3 regions of the Streptomyces sp. RKND-216 genome follow, and region 1 is predicted to be linked to each of the others. Evidence: riboswitches for the same ligand, from Rfam matches in the RefSeq annotation. Region 1 holds a riboswitch; each other region holds the start of a gene.
The links. A riboswitch is a leader RNA that binds a small molecule or an ion and turns the genes downstream of it on or off. The one in region 1 is predicted to bind thiamine pyrophosphate.

Region 1 (5,425 bases):
GATCGCCTCCGTGGTCCGCGAGGGCACCGAGCTCGCCGTGGTGATCGGCGGCGGCAACTTCTTCCGCGGCTCGGAGCTCCAGCAGCGCGGAATGGACCGCGCCCGCTCCGACTACATGGGCATGCTCGGCACCGTCATGAACTGCCTCGCTCTCCAGGACTTCCTGGAGAAGGAGGGCATCGACTCACGGGTCCAGACCGCCATCACGATGGGCCAGGTGGCGGAGCCCTACATTCCGCTGCGGGCCATCCGGCACCTGGAGAAGGGGCGCGTGGTCATCTTCGGCGCGGGCATGGGCATGCCCTACTTCTCCACCGACACCACCGCGGCCCAGCGGGCGCTGGAGATCAACGCGGAGGCGCTTCTGATGGGCAAGAACGGCGTGGACGGGGTGTACGACGCCGACCCGGCGAAGAACCCGGATGCCGTGAAGTTCGACGCGTTGGAGTACGGCGAGGTCATCACCCGTGACCTCAAGGTCGCCGACGCCACCGCGATCACCCTCTGCCGTGACAACGCGCTGCCGATCTACGTCTTCGAGCTGCTCGCCGAAGGGAATATCGCACGTGCGGTGAAGGGTGAGAAGATCGGCACCCTGGTGAGCGGCCAGGGCAGCCGCGGCTGACGCCCGGCGGCCCAACTCACCGGCCGTGCCGTGCCGTTGACCTGCGGGTTCGGCGGAACGGCGCTCGATGGACATATCAGGCTTCACACTTCCGAAACCAGGAGCACGTGGTGATCGAAGAGACCCTCCTCGAGGCCGAGGAGAAGATGGAGAAGGCGGTCGTCGTCGCCAAGGAGGACTTCGCCGCGATCCGCACCGGCCGTGCGCACCCGGCGATGTTCAACAAGATCGTGGCGGACTACTACGGCGCGATGACGCCGATCAACCAACTGGCATCGTTCTCGGTGCCGGAGGCCCGGATGGCCGTGGTGACCCCGTTCGACAAGAGCGCGCTGCGCAACATCGAGCAGGCGATCCGCGACTCCGACCTGGGTGTCAACCCGTCGAACGACGGCCACATCATCCGGGTGGTCTTCCCCGAGCTCACCGAGGAGCGCCGACGGGAGTTCACCAAGGTCGCCAAGGCCAAGGGCGAGGACGCGAAGATCTCCATCCGCAGCGTCCGCCGCAAGGCCAAGGAGACCATCGACAAGGCGATCAAGGACGGCGAGGTCGGCGAGGACGAGGGCCGCCGGGCCGAGAAGGAGCTTGACGACACCACCTCCAAGTATGTGGCGCAGGTCGACGAGCTCCTGAAGCACAAGGAAGCCGAGCTGCTCGAGGTCTGAGGCTTGAGTTCCGTGAACGACTCCTCCTGGGGTGCTCCTTCGCCGGGCGCCGGTTTCTCCGGCCCGCCCGGCCGGGCCCCGGCACCGGCTCCTCCGGCGGGCGCGCCGTCGCCCGCCGCGCAGGGCTCCGCACCCGTCGGCCACCCGGCCGCGACCAGGCCCATGCCCGTGGTCGGTGGCCCCGCTGCCGATCGCCCTGTCCCCCGGGAGCCGGGCGACCCCGAGAACGGTGAGGACGCAGTGGGTGGCTCCAGTTCCCGCGGTACGCCCGGCGACGGCCCGGGCGGGCCGGACGGCGGACAGCAGCCGGTCGAGCCGGCGCACTCCGGCATGCCGGGTGGTCCGCCCCCGGCGAAGGGCAAGAAGCGTGCCGGCCGCGACCTGCGCGCCGCGATAGGAGTCGGCCTCGGCCTCGGCGCGTTGATCATCGCGTCCCTGTTCGTCTACAAGCATCTTTTCGTCGGCGTCATCGTCCTCGCCGTCGCCGTCGGGCTCTGGGAGCTGACCTCCCGGCTCTCCGAGCGCAAGGGCATCCGCGCCCCGCTGGCCATCCTGGTCGCCGGGGGAACGGGCATGGTCGTCGCGGGATACGTGTGGGGTGCGGACGGCGCGTGGCTCGGCATGGCCTTCACCGCGCTGGGCATCCTGCTCCAGCGGATGACCCGGTCCCCCCAGGACTACCTGCGGGATGTCTCGGCCGGCATCTTCGCCGCCTTCTACGTCCCCTTCCTCGCCACCTTCGTCGCCCTGATGCTCGCGGCCGACGACGGGTCGTGGCGCGTCCTGACGTTCCTCGTGCTCACCGTCGTCAGCGACACGGGTGCGTACGCCGTCGGCTGGCGCTTCGGCAAGCACAAGCTGGCTCCCCGCATCAGCCCGGGCAAGACCCGCGAGGGCCTGCTCGGCGCCGTCTCCTTCGCCATGGCCGCCGGCGCGCTCTGCATGGAGTTCGCCGTCGACGGTGGCGCCTGGTGGCAGGGCCTGATCCTCGGCTTCGCCGTCGCCGTCAGCGCCACTCTCGGCGATCTCGGCGAGTCCATGATCAAGAGGGACCTCGGCATCAAGGACATGGGCACGGTTCTTCCCGGCCACGGCGGCATCATGGACCGCCTCGACTCCCTCCTCCCCACCGCCCCCGTGGCCTGGCTCCTCTTCGTCCTCTTCACCGGCACCGCCTGACCGCCGACCCGTAACGGCGCCACTGGCCGGTCACCGTCCCCGGCTCCGCGGCCTGCGGCCCGCCACCCGGAGTGCTGAGGCGGGGATCAGGCGTACAGCGGGCGACGTGGCCGAGCGCGTCGCATGCGTTCCAGACATGTCATGCGTGCTGGCGGAGTCTCCGGTTGGGCCGTGCGGGGCCGTGCGGGGGTGGCCGAGGCTGACTGGGGGTGCCGGAGGGTGGCAAGGGTCGCAGGTGCTGGGCGGCGGGAACGGCCCGGGAATCTGCGACACTGGAGCGGTTATGCCTGCACCTGGAGAGCTCACGTTCGTGGCGCCGCGCGGGGCCGCGAAGCCGCCGCGGCATCTGGCCGACCTTTCGCCGAAGGAGCGGAAGGAGGCCGTGGCCGCGCTGGGGGAGAAGCCGTTCCGCGCGAAGCAGCTGTCGCAGCACTACTTCGCCCGGTACGCGCACGACCCCGCGGAGTGGACCGACATCCCGCAGCAGTCGCGGGAGCGGCTGGCTGGCGAGCTGCTGCCGGAGCTGATGAGCGTGGTGCGGCACATCAGCTGTGACGAGGACACGACGCGCAAGACGCTGTGGCGGCTGCACGACGGCACGCTGGTCGAGTCGGTGCTGATGCGGTATCCGGACAGGGTCACGATGTGCATCAGTTCGCAGGCCGGATGCGGGATGAACTGCCCGTTCTGCGCGACGGGGCAGGCGGGCCTGGACCGCAACCTGTCGACGGCGGAGATCGTGCACCAGATCGTCGACGGCATGCGTGCGCTGCGCGACGGGGAGGTGCCCGGGGGCCCGGCGCGGCTGTCGAACATCGTGTTCATGGGAATGGGCGAGCCGCTCGCCAACTACAAGCGGGTGGTCGGCGCCATCCGCCGCCTGACCGATCCGGAGCCGGACGGCGTCGGGTTGTCGCAGCGGGGCATCACGGTGTCGACGGTGGGTCTGGTGCCCGCGATGCTGCGGTTCGCCGACGAAGGGCTCAAGTGCCGCCTGGCGGTCTCGCTGCACGCGCCGGACGACGAGCTGCGCGACACCCTCGTGCCGGTGAACACCCGGTGGAAGGTGCGCGAGGTGCTGGACGCCGCGTGGGAGTACGCGGAGAAGTCCGGGCGCCGGGTCTCCATCGAGTACGCGCTGATCCGGGACATCAACGACCAGGCGTGGCGGGCCGATCTGCTGGGCCGGCTGCTCAAGGGACGACCGGTGCACGTCAACCTGATCCCCCTCAACCCGACGCCGGGGTCCAAGTGGACCGCGTCGCGGCCGGAGGACGAGCGGGAGTTCGTCCGGGCCCTGGAGGCGCACCGCGTACCGGTGACCGTGCGGGACACCCGGGGCCAGGAGATCGACGGGGCCTGCGGCCAGCTGGCGGCCACGGAGCGCTGACCGGCAGCGGCGGAACCGCGGCAGGACAGCGGTGGAAGGGCGGCGGGGCACGCGAGACGGGCGCCGCCCGTGCCCCGACGGAGGCCGGGCCTGCTCGCCGTGAGAGCCCGGCTGGTACCGTACAACGGTATTTCCATCCGACAGGGGAGCGCGCGCAGCGCTGAGAGTGCGGCACCGTCCGGCCGCAGACCCTCGAACCTCGCCCAGGTCATGCTGGGTAGGAAGATCGGTTCACACCTCTCGTGCTGCCCGCGTGCGCCCACCTGGAGGTCCGCCGAGGACCCGGGAAGAAGGCTGCACGATGAAGCACACCGCCACCACCCTCCTCGCCGTCACGCTGGGCGTCTCGCTGCTCGCCGGGTGCGGCGGCTCCGGTGGGTCCGGCGACTCCTCTGCGGACGGCGGGGACGCGGAGAAGGTCACCCTGGTCACGCACGACTCCTTCGCCGCCTCCGAGAAGGTGCTTGAGCGGTTCACCGACGAGACCGGCTACGAACTGGAGATCCTGCGCGCCGGCGACGCCGGATCCACGGTCAACCAGGCGGTGCTGAACAAGGGCAACCCGCAGGGCGACGTCCTCTTCGGCGTGGACAACACCCTGCTCTCCCGCGCGCTGGAGAACGAGATCTTCACCCCCTACGAGGCCCGCGGCCTGGAGAAGGTCCCGCAGGAGTACCGGCCGGCCGGTGGCGGCACGGACGTGACCCCGGTGGACACCGGCGAGATCTGCGTCAACTACGACCGCGAGTACTTCGAGAAGAACGACCTCCGGCCGCCCCGCACGCTCGGCGACCTGACGAAGCCGGCGTACAAGGACCTGCTCGTCACCGAGAACGCCGCCACCTCCTCGCCCGGTCTGGGCTTCCTACTCGCCACCGTCGCCGAGTACGGGAACGGCGGGTGGAAGGACTACTGGAAGAAGCTGGAGGCCAATGGCGTCGAGGTCGTCGACGGCTGGGAGCAGGCGTACTACGACCGGTTCAGCGGATCGGCCGGCGGCGAGGGCAAGGGCGACCGGCCGCTGGTCGTGTCGTACGCATCCAGCCCGCCCGCCGAGGTGCTCGGGAAGAAGCCGATGCCCGAGCATGCGCCGACCGGCGTCGCCGAGGGCACCTGCTTCCGGCAGGTCGAGTTCGCCGGCCTGCTGGAGGGCGCGGACAACCCGAAGGGCGGCAAGGCGCTGCTGGACTTCCTGATCGGCACTGCGTTCCAGGAGGACCTGCCGCTCCAGATGTTCGTCTCCCCGGTGCGCGAGGACGCCGCACTGCCTGAGGTGTTCACCGAGTACGGCGCGGACGTCGAGAACCCGGCCACGATGGCGCCGGAGCGCATCGCGGACAACCGGGAGCAGTGGGTGAAGGCGTGGACCTCGCTCGTCGTGCGGTAGACACCGAGGCGCGGCCGGCGCTCCGGCGGGCGTGGACGTACGTCCCCGCGCCGCGGAGGGAGCCGGTGCCCACCCCCGGACTGCAGCCGGGCGGCGCACGCGACGCCGCCCGGCGGCTGGCCCTGATGGCCCTGCCGGCCGCGTTCTTCGCCCTCTTCTTCGCCTATCCGGTCGTC
Region 2 (5,425 bases), 1.6 Mb from region 1:
AGGAAGTGCTCGCCACCTTGCCGTGGTGGGTGAAGTGGGTCGCCATACCGGTGATCGCGCTCGTCGTGTTCGGCGGGCTGATCGCCAGCGTGGTCGGCTTCCTGGTCGGCCTGCTCTTCAAGGTGCTGCTCTTCGCGGCCCTGGTGGGCGGTCTGATCTACCTGGTGCGCCAGTTCACCTCTTCTTCCTCCTCCTCCCGCGACGACTGGTGACCGTCGCGCCGGGCGCCGCCCCGGCGGGCACCGGAGCGCCGGGGACCTCGGCGGAGCCGGGGGTCGTCCCCGGCCGGCGGTCCGCGGAGACCACCAGCGCGGCCAGGAGCGTGGTGACGGGCACGGACGCGACCAGCCCGATGGACCCGATGAGGGTCCGCACGATCTCCTCCGCCACCAACTCCGAACCGGCGACCGTGGCCACGCTGCTCTCCGCGATGGAGAAGAGCAGGAGCAGCGGTAGGGCCGCCCCGGCGTAGGCGAGCACCAGGGTGTTGACCACGGACGCGATGTGGTCGCGGCCGATGCGCATCGCGGCGCCGTACAGCTGCCGCCAACCCGCCGACGGGTCGGCGTCCCTCAACTCCCACACGGCCGAGGTCTGAGTCACCGTGACGTCGTCCAGCACGCCGAGCGAACCGATGAGCACACCGGCGAGCAGCAGACCCTGGATCTTGATGTCGGGGTAGAGCCCGTGCACCAGCCCCGTCTGGTCGTCGGTGTTGCCCGTGAGCTCCGCCCAGCCGATGAACAGCGAACCCAGCACGCCGATCAGCAGCAGCGACACCAGCGTGCCGAGCGCCGCGACGGAGGTCCGTGCGGACAGGCCGTGGCAGAGGTAGAGCGTGGCCAGCATGATCGCGCTGCCGCCCACCACAGCGACCAGCAGCGGGTTGGAGCCCTGGAGGATCGCCGGGAGGATGAACAGCGTCAGCACGGCGAAGCTCACCCCCAGCCCGACCAGCGCCAGCATCCCGCGCAGCCGTCCCACCAGCACCACCACCACGGCGAAGATCCCGGCGAGCAGCGCCATCGGCAGGTCGCGGTCCACGTCGATCACCGCGTACTGGAGATCCCGCGGCGCGTTCTCCGCATAGGCGACGACGACGTCCTGCCCGGCGGACAGGGTGCGGGTGGCGTCCGGGGTGATGACGTGGGGGAAGGTGCGTCCGGTGCCGGGGCCGCTGGTGACCTCGACGGTCGCCTGGCGGCACGCCTGGTCGCCGGCACCGCCGGCACCGCCCGCGCCGGGATCGGGCTGCTGCCCGATCCCGCCCGACGGCTGGGCGTTGACGTCGGCGCAGTCCACGGTGCGCACGGCCGTGACGCGCGCGTCGTAGGTGGGCCGGTCGAAGCCGACGCCGCTGCGACCGTCCTCCTGCCCGCCCGGCGCCCCGCCCGGCCAGAGCAGCACCAGCCCCGCGACGACGGCGGCGGCGAAGGGGATGAGCACGGCGGCGACGACCTTCCGCAGGTGGCGGGAGACGGGCGTCGCCGGGCCATGGGCGTGCGCGTGGCCGTGACCGCCGTGCCCACCGCCGTGGCCGTGACCGCCGTGCCCGCCGTGACCGCCGCCGTGGGCGGGCGGGTGGCCGTACTCGGGGCGCCGGCCGTGCTGGTGGGCATGCCCGGATCGGGGCCCGTCCCCCCACCCGGAGGACGGCGGCTGCGGCTGCTGCGGTGGCGTCGTCACACACCGATCATCGCAAGAAGCCGGGGGCCCTCTGGCCACCCCGCGCGGTGAGCCGTTAGCGTGGAGCCGCTTTGCACATCGCGGGAGCTCCGAGCACGGGGCTGAGAGGGCGCTGAACGGCTGCGTCGACCGCCGAACCTGTTACCGGGTAATGCCGGCGTAGGGAGTAGGTCTCATGACCATGCAGGATGCACGCACGCCCGAAAACCCGTCCGGCGCTGCCGAAGCGCAGCGGAAACCGGGCTGGCACAAGGGCTACGTCGGGGGATCGCGCCCGGACATCCGGGTCCCGGTCCGCCGGGTGCACCTCACCAACGGCCAGGACGTGACGCTGTACGACACGTCCGGCCCGTACACCGACCCCACCATCGACACCGACGTCCGCCGCGGCCTGCCGCCGCTGCGGGAGAACTGGATCATCTCCCGGGGGGACACCGAGGAGTACGCGGGCCGTGAACTGCGGCCCGAGGACGACGGGATCAAGCACACCTCGCCGCGCGGCGGTCTGAGGAACCTGGACGCGGTCTTCCCCGGCCGTCCGCGCCAGCCCCGGCGGGCACGCGGCGATATGGCCGTCACGCAGCTCGCGTACGCCCGGCGCGGCGACATCACCCCGGAGATGGAGTACGTCGCCGTCCGGGAGAACGTCTCCCCCGAGTTGGTGCGCGACGAGATCGCCGCGGGACGCGCCGTCCTCCCGGCCAACGTCAACCACCCGGAGATCGAGCCGATGATCATCGGCAAGAACTTCCTGGTGAAGGTCAACGCCAACATCGGCAACTCCGCCGTCACCTCCTCGATCGAGGAGGAGGTGGAGAAGATGACCTGGGCGAGCCGCTGGGGCGCCGACACGGTCATGGACCTCTCCACCGGCCGCAACATCCACACCACCCGCGAGTGGGTGCTGCGCAACTCCCCCGTGCCCATCGGCACGGTGCCGCTCTACCAGGCGCTGGAGAAGGTCGACGGCAAGGCCGAGGAGCTGAGCTGGGAGGTCTACAAGGACACCGTCCTGGAGCAGTGCGAGCAGGGCGTCGACTACATGACCGTCCACGCCGGCGTGCTGCTGCGCTACGTGCCGCTCACCGCGCGTCGCAAGACCGGCATCGTCTCACGCGGCGGCTCCATCATGGCCGCCTGGTGCCTGGCGCATCACCAGGAGAGCTTCCTCTACACCCACTTCGAGGAACTCTGCGACATCCTGCGCGCGTACGACGTGACGTTTTCGCTCGGCGACGGACTCCGGCCCGGATCGATCGCCGACGCGAACGACGAGGCGCAGTTCGCCGAACTGCGCACGCTCGGCGAACTGAACCGGATCGCCAAGGCGCGCGGCGTGCAGACGATGATCGAGGGCCCCGGACACGTCCCGATGCACAAGATCAAGGAGAACATCGACCTCCAGCAGGAGATCTGCGAGGAGGCGCCCTTCTACACCCTGGGCCCGCTCACCACCGACATCGCCCCGGCGTACGACCACATCACCTCGGGCATCGGCGCGGCGATGATCGGCTGGTGGGGGACGGCGATGCTCTGCTACGTCACGCCGAAGGAGCACCTGGGCCTGCCCGACCGGGACGACGTCAAGACCGGCGTGATCACGTACAAGATCGCGGCGCACGCGGCGGACCTGGCCAAGGGCCACCCGGGCGCGCAGGACTGGGACGACGCGCTGTCCGACGCGCGCTTCGAGTTCCGCTGGGAGGACCAGTTCAACCTGGCCCTCGACCCGGACACCGCCCGGGAGTTCCACGACGCGACCCTCCCGGCCGAACCGGCCAAGACGGCACACTTCTGCTCGATGTGCGGGCCGAAATTCTGCTCGATGAAGATCAGCCAGGACATCCGCCGGGAGCACGCCAGCGAGATGGCCGGAGGCGGAGCAGCGAACGGCGGCGTCCCCGCCGCACTCGACGTGCAGGAGATCGAGGCGGGCATGGCGGAGAAGTCGCGTGAGTTCGCCGAGGCGGGCAACCGCGTCTACCTGCCGCTGGCGGACTGACCGACGGCGACGGCCTCCCGGATGCGCGGCGGCCGCCCTCGAAGAGGTGCGACGCCGACGACCGGGGGGCTGCACCGATCGGTGCAGCCCCCCGGTCGCGGTGTGCCCCCGTACATCCCCCGGCGCCCCTGTACGTCCCCCGGGGGCGTGCGGCCGAAGCGGTCGGTGAACGACGTTTCGAGACTCCCCCCTCCTGTCTCGAACGCGCCGTCTTCAACGCGCGAAGAACCGCACCCCAAGGCTAGTTGACTCAGCGTCAGTGTCCAATCACCGTAGTGACACTTGCCTATCGATATATTTATCGTTGCGCTACCCACCGTGACGGTGTGGAAGGGGCCGGGGACGCACAGCGAGGTCGCCCCCTTCCTCGCGCGCCCCGGCGCGCGTCCCGCACGTTCGCACCCCCGCACACGAGTGGAGGACCGATGGACCTGGCGCTGCTGCGCACGTTCCTGGCGGTGCACCGCGCCGGCTCCTTCACCCGCGGCGCGGTACTCCTCGGCCTCTCCCAGCCGGCCGTCACCGGGCAGATCCGCACCCTGGAGGGTCAGATCGGCCGTCCGCTCTTCCACCGGATGGCCCGCGGCGTCACCGCCACCGCCGTCGGCGAGGAGCTCGCCCGCAAGGTCGCCCCACACCTCGACGCCCTGACCGAGATCACCGAAAGGGGCCTCGACGAGGAGAGCGCCGGCCGCACCGTGCACCTCGCCGGCCCGCCCGAGTTCACCGCGCTGCGGGCCGTGCCCGCACTCACCGCCCTGGTCGGCCAGGGCCTTTCCCTGCGCGCCGCGTTCGGCAGCACCGAGGAGGTCCTCGAAGGGCTCGCCGCCGGCCACAGCGACCTCGCCCTCACCACCGGCCGCCCCCGCGGCCGACTCCTGGCCACCACCCCGCTGTGCGACGAGGAGCTGGTCCTGGTCGCCGGGCCGCGCTGGGCCGCGCGGCTCGGCGGCGCGGCCGTGGTGCGCGCAAAGGGACCCGCCGCGCTGGAGGACGTACCGGCGCTGTCGGTCCACGAGAGCATGCCGCTGATGACCCGCTACTGGGCCGCCGTCTTCGACCAGCCGCTACTCCAGTCCGGCACGGTCATCGCCCCGGACCTGCGCGCCGTACTCCAGTGCGTGCTGCACGGCGCGGGCATGGCCGTGCTGCCCCGCTACCTGTGCGCCGAGCACCTGGCGAGCGGCGCCCTCGCCGCCCTGCTGGAACCGCCCGTACCCCCGCTGCGCACCTACTTCCTCACCGTGCGGGTGGGCACCCTGGCCCTGCCGCACATCGCACGCACCCACGAGTGGCTGGTGCGCGCGTCCGCCGACTGGTGACCTCCGGCGGCTCCGCCGGAACACCGACGCGTGCACCGCGCCTCCACGCCGCACGCCGCGCCCCCGGGCCGGCCGCGCAGCAGGCGGGTTTCAGCCGCCGCACCACGGGCCAGACCTCCTGCATGACCCCCGAACGTCCCGTGGTCAAACGCACCGCCCGCGCCATTCTGCTCGACGGCGACCACATGATCGTCATCAAGCGGACGAAGCCCGGCCTGGCCCCGTACTGGATCACCCCGGGCGGGGGCGTGGAACCCGACGTGGACGAAAGCGTCGTACGGGCCCTGCACCGCGAGGTCGACGAGGAACTCGGCGCCGAGGTGGGCGATGTCGTCCCCGCCTTCGTCGACACCGTCCCGCACACCACGGACGACGGCCGGGAGGGCGTGAAGGTGCAGTTCTTCTTCGCCTGCCG
Region 3 (5,425 bases), 3.6 Mb from region 1:
CTCGGCGGCGTAGCTGACGCCCTCGGGGTGCCGGACCCACTCCCCCATCGGGTCGCCCGGCGGGTCGCCGCGCAGCGCCAGCACGTTGCGGATGCCAGCGTCCGCGTAGCAGCCCATGACGTGGCGCAGCTCGGCCCGCGAGTGGTTCACCGCGGTCAGGTGCGCCACCGGGGTCAGGGTCGTCTCGTTGGCGATGCGCTCGGTGGACCGGACGGTCCCCTCCCGGGAGGTGCCGCCCGCGCCGTAGGTCACCGACACGAACGTCGGGGAAACCGCCTCGATCCGGCGGAGCGCGTCCCACAGGGTCCGCTCGCCCTTCGCCGTCTTCGGCGCGAAGAACTCGAACGAGTACGAGCGCCGGCCGGAGGCGAGCAGGTCGCGGATCGTGGGCGCGCGGTCTGTCCTGACGGAAGCGGTACCAAGGGCCATGTGTGCAGGTTAACCGCCGGTAGAGGGGCATCCGGCCGGAACAGCGCCAAGATGCCCGCACAGCTCACATGGCGGACATCTCGCGTCCAGCAAGTGGACGCTCGCGCAACCGGCGGGCCAGGTCGGCGGCCGCGGCCCCCGGGTCGTCGGCGGCGGTGATCGCCCGCACGACGACGATCCGCACCGCACCGGCGTCCAGCACCTCGTCGAGGTTTGCGGCGTCGATGCCGCCGATGGCGAACCAGGGACGGACGGGCGCGAGCGACGCCGCGTAGCGCACCAGCGGCAGACCGGGCGCGTGCCGGCCCGGCTTGGTCGGGGTGGGCCAGCAGGGGCCGGTGCAGAAGTAGTCGACCCCCCGCTCGACCGCCGCGGCGTCGACCTCCTCCTCGGCGTGTGTGGAGCGGCCCACCAGCACATCGTCGGACCGGCCGCCGAGGATCGCGCGGGCCGCGGGCACCGGCAGGTCGCCCTGGCCCAGGTGCAGCACGTCCGACCCCGCCGCGTGCGCCACGTCGGCCCGGTCGTTGACGGCCAGCAGCCTGCCGTGGCGGCGGCACGCGTCGGCGAACACCTCCAGGTGCTCCAGCTCCTCGCCGGCCTCCATGCCCTTGTCGCGGAGCTGGACGATGTCCACGCCCGAGCCGAGCACGGCGTCCAGGAACTCCGGCAGGTCGCCCTGCTCCCTGCGGGCGTCGGTGCAGAGGTAGAGCCGGGCGTCGGCGAGCCGGGCGGTGGCGGTGGGTGGCATGGGCGAGTCCCCGGGTCGGGGTGCGCGGGCCGCGGCGGGGCGGCCCGCGCACCGTCGAGCTGAAGTGTGCGGTGGTGACGGCCGGACGCGCCGTCAGGCGGCGCGGCCGGCTCCGCCGGGCCCGGCGGTCGCGCCAGGCCGCCTGGTCCGGGTGGTCAGACGGCGAGTGCCTGGGCGCGGCGCTTGACCTCGGTGCCGCGGTTCTCCCGCAGCGCCTGCGCGGGCGTGCCCGGCAGGCTGTCGTCCGGGGTGAACAGCCACTCCAGCACCTCCTCGTCGGTGAACCCGTCGTCCCTGAGCAGGGTCAGCGTGCCGACCAGGCCCTTCACGATCCGGTCCCCCGCGACGAAGTCGGCGGGGACGTGCAGCGCGCGGTTCTCGCCTCGGCGCACGGCGATCAGCTGGCCCTCCTTGACCAACTGCCGTACCCGGGTCACCTCGACGCCGAACTGCTCGGCGATGTCGGGCAGCGTGAGCCAGGCGGGGACGAGAGCATCGGTCTTCGCGTCAATCTCGGTCACGGACACCAGCCTGCCACCTGCCGCCGACAGTCACTAGCGCACGGCCTTCTTCAAGGCGACCGACGCGTCCGCCAGCAGGGTGGGATCGAGTACGGCGCCCTGCTGGATGAGCCGGCGGCCCTGGGCGAGGTCGCGGGGGCGCCCGACGGCAAGCAGCGCGGTCAGCGTCTCTCCGCGCAGCCAGCACACCGACCAGGACGGCTCCCCCGGGTCGCCGCGCAGCAGCATCCGGTCGGCACCCGCGTGGTGCCCCGCGTACTGCACGAAGCGGCCGAACTGCTCGGACCAGAAGTAGGGCACCGGGTCATAGACGGCCTCCTCCGCCGGGCCACCGCCGCGCAGCTCGGCGACGACGTTGGCGGCGACCACCACCGGGCCCTGCAGGGCGTTGTCCCAGTGGTGCACCAGCAGCCGGGCGCCGTAGCGGGCGGAGGGGAACGACACGCAGTCCCCCACCGCGTACACGCCGGGGACCGAGGTGCGCAGCCGGTCGTCGCCCCGCACCGAGCCGTCGGCGCAGAGCGCGACTCCCGAGTCGGCGAGCCAGCGGGTCGCCGGGCGGGCGCCGATGCCCACCACCACCGCGTCGGCGGGCACGCGCTCGCCGTCGTCCAGCACCACGGCGCCAGGTTCGACGGCCGCCACCCGGGCACCGGTACGCAGCCGGGCACCGCTCTGTGCGTACCAGTCGCGCATGTGCACCGCGACGTCGGCGGGCAGCGCGCCGGGCAGCGGCCGGTCGGCGCTCTCGACGACGGTGACGGCGCAGCCGGCCTCGCGGGCCGCGGTGGCGAACTCGGCGCCGATCCAGCCCGCGCCGACCACCACGACGTCCTTGCGCTCCTCGAGCACGGGCCGGAGCCGGGCGACATCGTCCAGGGTGCGCAGCAGGTGCACGCCGGGGGCGCCCTCGCCGCCCGGCAGGGTCAGGGGCTCGGCTCCGGTGGCGAGCACCAGGGCGTCGTACGGGACCGGCCCGCGGCCGGTCTGCAGCACCCGCTCACCGGCGTCCAACCCCGTGACGGGGTTGCCGAGTTCGAGTTCCACGCCAAGCGTGTCGAAGTCGATGTCGAACGCGGAGCCCTCGGCCGTGCCGAGCAGCACGGCCTTGGACAGCGGCGGACGGTCGTACGGCTGGTGCGGCTCGGCGCCCAGCAGCAGCACGGGGCCGGTCCAGCCCTGTTCGCGCAGCTGCACCGCTGTCTGGACGCCCGCCATGCCGGCGCCGACGATCACCACACGCGCGTTGTCCTCGGTCACACCGCCACTGTATGACGGCGCCCGGCACGGTCGCCCGAGCGTCCTTCCCGAGCGTCCTTGAGGCCGCGTGAATCTGGACGGCCGCAGGCGCCGGGCCCGCCGCGGAACGGCTCCCGGCGGACGCAGTAGGGTGGCCGGCATACGTCATGCACGCGGGAGCCCGGCGGACCGGGCTGAGAGGGAGGCGGAACGGCCTCCGACCGTACGAACCTGATCCGGGTCATTCCGGCGAAGGGAGGAGACGCGAAGTGCCGACCCCTGAGACGTCCGCCGCGGACGTCCTCGTTCTCGGCGGTGGGCTGTCCGGCCTGGTCACGGCCTGGCGCGCGGCCCAGCGCGGCCTTCGGACGGCAGTGGCCGACCCCGCGCCGGGCGGCGGCGCCGCGCGGGTCGCGGCGGGCATGCTGGCGGCCGTCACCGAACTCCATTACGGCGAGGAGACGTTGCTCGCCCTGAACCTGGCGTCCGCCCGCCGCTATCCGGACTTCGTCGCCGAGCTGGAAGAGGCGAGCGGGCGGCTCACCGCCCACCGCGCCTGCGGTGCCCTGTCCGTCGCCTTCGACGCGGACGACCGCGCCCGTCTCCGTGACGTGCACGCGCTGCAGCAGCGGTGCGGTCTGGAGGCCGAGTGGCTGACCGGCCGCGAGTGCCGGCGGCTGGAGCCGATGCTGGCTCCCTCGGTGCGGGCCGGCGTCCGGGTGGACGGCGACCACCAGGTCGATCCCCGGCGGCTCGCGGCGGCACTGCTCGCCGCCTGCACCCGTGCCGGAGTCGCCTTCCGCGAGGCCGCCGCCGCACGGCTGACCGTCGCGGGCAACCGGGCGGCCGGGGCGGTCCTCACGGACGGCCGCGAGATCCGCGCTGGACAGACGGTGCTGGCCACCGGCTCGTGGAGCGGGAAGCTGGACGGCGTGCCGCCCGGGGTGCTGCCGCCGGTGCGGCCGGTGAAGGGCCAGGTGCTGCGGCTGCGCGTACCGCCCGCGTACGCGCCGTTCCTCTCCCGCACCGTCCGGGCCACGGTGCGCGGCACGCCCGTCTACCTGGTGCCCCGGGAGGACGGGGAGCTGGTGGTGGGGGCGACGAGCGAGGAGCTGGGCTGGGACACCACGGTGACCGCCGGCGGCGTGTACGAACTACTGCGGGACGCACGGGCGCTGGTGCCGGGCGTCACCGAGCTCCCGCTCACCGAGTCCGGCGCCGGCCTGCGCCCGGTCTCCCCCGACAACGCGCCCGCGCTGGGGCCCACCGCGCTGCCGGGCCTGCACGTCGCGACCGGCCACGGCCGCAACGGCGTGCTCCTCACCCCCGTGACGGGAGACGTGATGGCAGAGGTGCTGACGACGGGCCGGCTGCCCGAGGACGCCCGGCCGTTCGCCCCGGACCGCTTCCTCTCCCCCCTCCAGGAGCACACCCGATGACTGCTGCACACACCGCGACCGTGACGCTGACCGTGAACGGGGAGCCGCGGGAGCTGTCCCGCGGCCAGACCCTCGACCGTCTGGTGGCGACGCTGACCACCGCGCCGTCCGGGGTGGCGGCTGCCGTGAACGAGGCCGTCGTGCCGCGCGGCCGGTGGCCGGAGACCGAGCTGGCCGACGGCGACCGCGTCGAAGTGCTGACCGCCGTACAGGGAGGCTGACCATGACCGTGCACACCGCGGACGACGTCGAACAGGCCGCGGCGGACCCGCTGGTGATCGACGGAGTCGCGTTCGGCTCCCGGTTGATCATGGGGACCGGTGGAGCGCCCAGCCTGGAGGTGATGGAGCGGGCGCTGCTCGCCTCAGGAACGGAGCTGACCACCGTCGCGATGCGCCGACTCGACCCGGCCGTGCAGGGGTCGGTGCTGACGGTGCTGCGCCGGCACGGCATTCGCGTGCTGCCGAACACCGCCGGCTGCCACAGCGCGGGCGAGGCGGTGCTGACCGCGCGACTGGCCCGGGAGGCACTGGAGACGGACTGGGTGAAGCTGGAGGTCGTCGCCGACGAGCACACCCTGCTGCCCGATCCGGTGGAGACGCTGGAGGCCGCTGAGACGCTGGTCGACGACGGTTTCACGGTACTGCCGTACACCAACGACGACCCGGTGCTGGCCCGGCGGCTCGAGGACGCGGGCTGTGCGGCGGTGATGCCACTGGGCTCGCCGATCGGCTCGGGTCTGGGCATCCGCAACCCGCACAACTTCCAGCTGATCGCCGAAAGCGCCTCCGTACCGGTCGTCCTGGACGCGGGGGCCGGCACCGCCTCGGACGCCGCCCTGGCCATGGAGCTGGGCTGCGCGGCGGTAATGCTGGCCTCGGCAGTGACGCGGGCGCAGGAACCGGAGCTGATGGCGCGGGCGATGCGGCACGCGGTGGCTGCCGGACGGCTGGCGCACCGGGCCGGGCGCATCCCCCGGCGGCACTACGCGGAGGCGTCCTCCCCCACCGAGGGCATCGCCGCATTCGACCCGGAACGTCCCGCTT

Region 2: another riboswitch for thiamine pyrophosphate. It lies ahead of thiC (phosphomethylpyrimidine synthase ThiC); the one in region 1 lies ahead of E4198_RS05440 (thiamine ABC transporter substrate-binding protein).
Region 3: another riboswitch for thiamine pyrophosphate. It lies ahead of thiO (glycine oxidase ThiO); the one in region 1 lies ahead of E4198_RS05440 (thiamine ABC transporter substrate-binding protein).

The regions. Positions count from the first base shown of each region.
Region 1 covers NZ_SSBQ01000002.1:1,273,228-1,278,652, reverse strand. The annotation lists gene pyrH (UMP kinase) at 1-625, shown strand, start outside; gene frr (ribosome recycling factor) at 736-1,293, shown strand; gene E4198_RS05450 (phosphatidate cytidylyltransferase) at 1,306-2,472, shown strand; gene rlmN (23S rRNA (adenine(2503)-C(2))-methyltransferase RlmN) at 2,756-3,862, shown strand; TPP riboswitch at 3,995-4,104, shown strand; gene E4198_RS05440 (thiamine ABC transporter substrate-binding protein) at 4,164-5,249, shown strand; gene E4198_RS05435 (iron ABC transporter permease) at 5,375-5,425, shown strand, end outside.
Region 2 covers NZ_SSBQ01000002.1:2,901,426-2,906,850, reverse strand. The annotation lists gene E4198_RS12965 (DUF5326 family protein) at 1-212, shown strand, start outside; gene E4198_RS12960 (YibE/F family protein) at 175-1,686, opposite strand; TPP riboswitch at 1,757-1,870, shown strand; gene thiC (phosphomethylpyrimidine synthase ThiC) at 1,862-3,688, shown strand; gene E4198_RS12950 (LysR family transcriptional regulator) at 4,114-5,010, shown strand; gene E4198_RS12945 (NUDIX hydrolase) at 5,133-5,425, shown strand, end outside.
Region 3 covers NZ_SSBQ01000002.1:4,848,881-4,854,305, reverse strand. The annotation lists gene metF (methylenetetrahydrofolate reductase [NAD(P)H]) at 1-429, opposite strand, end outside; gene thiE (thiamine phosphate synthase) at 494-1,180, opposite strand; gene E4198_RS21260 (Rv2175c family DNA-binding protein) at 1,336-1,701, opposite strand; gene E4198_RS21255 (FAD-dependent oxidoreductase) at 1,735-2,919, opposite strand; TPP riboswitch at 3,104-3,216, shown strand; gene thiO (glycine oxidase ThiO) at 3,210-4,379, shown strand; gene thiS (sulfur carrier protein ThiS) at 4,376-4,600, shown strand; gene E4198_RS21240 (thiazole synthase) at 4,603-5,425, shown strand, end outside.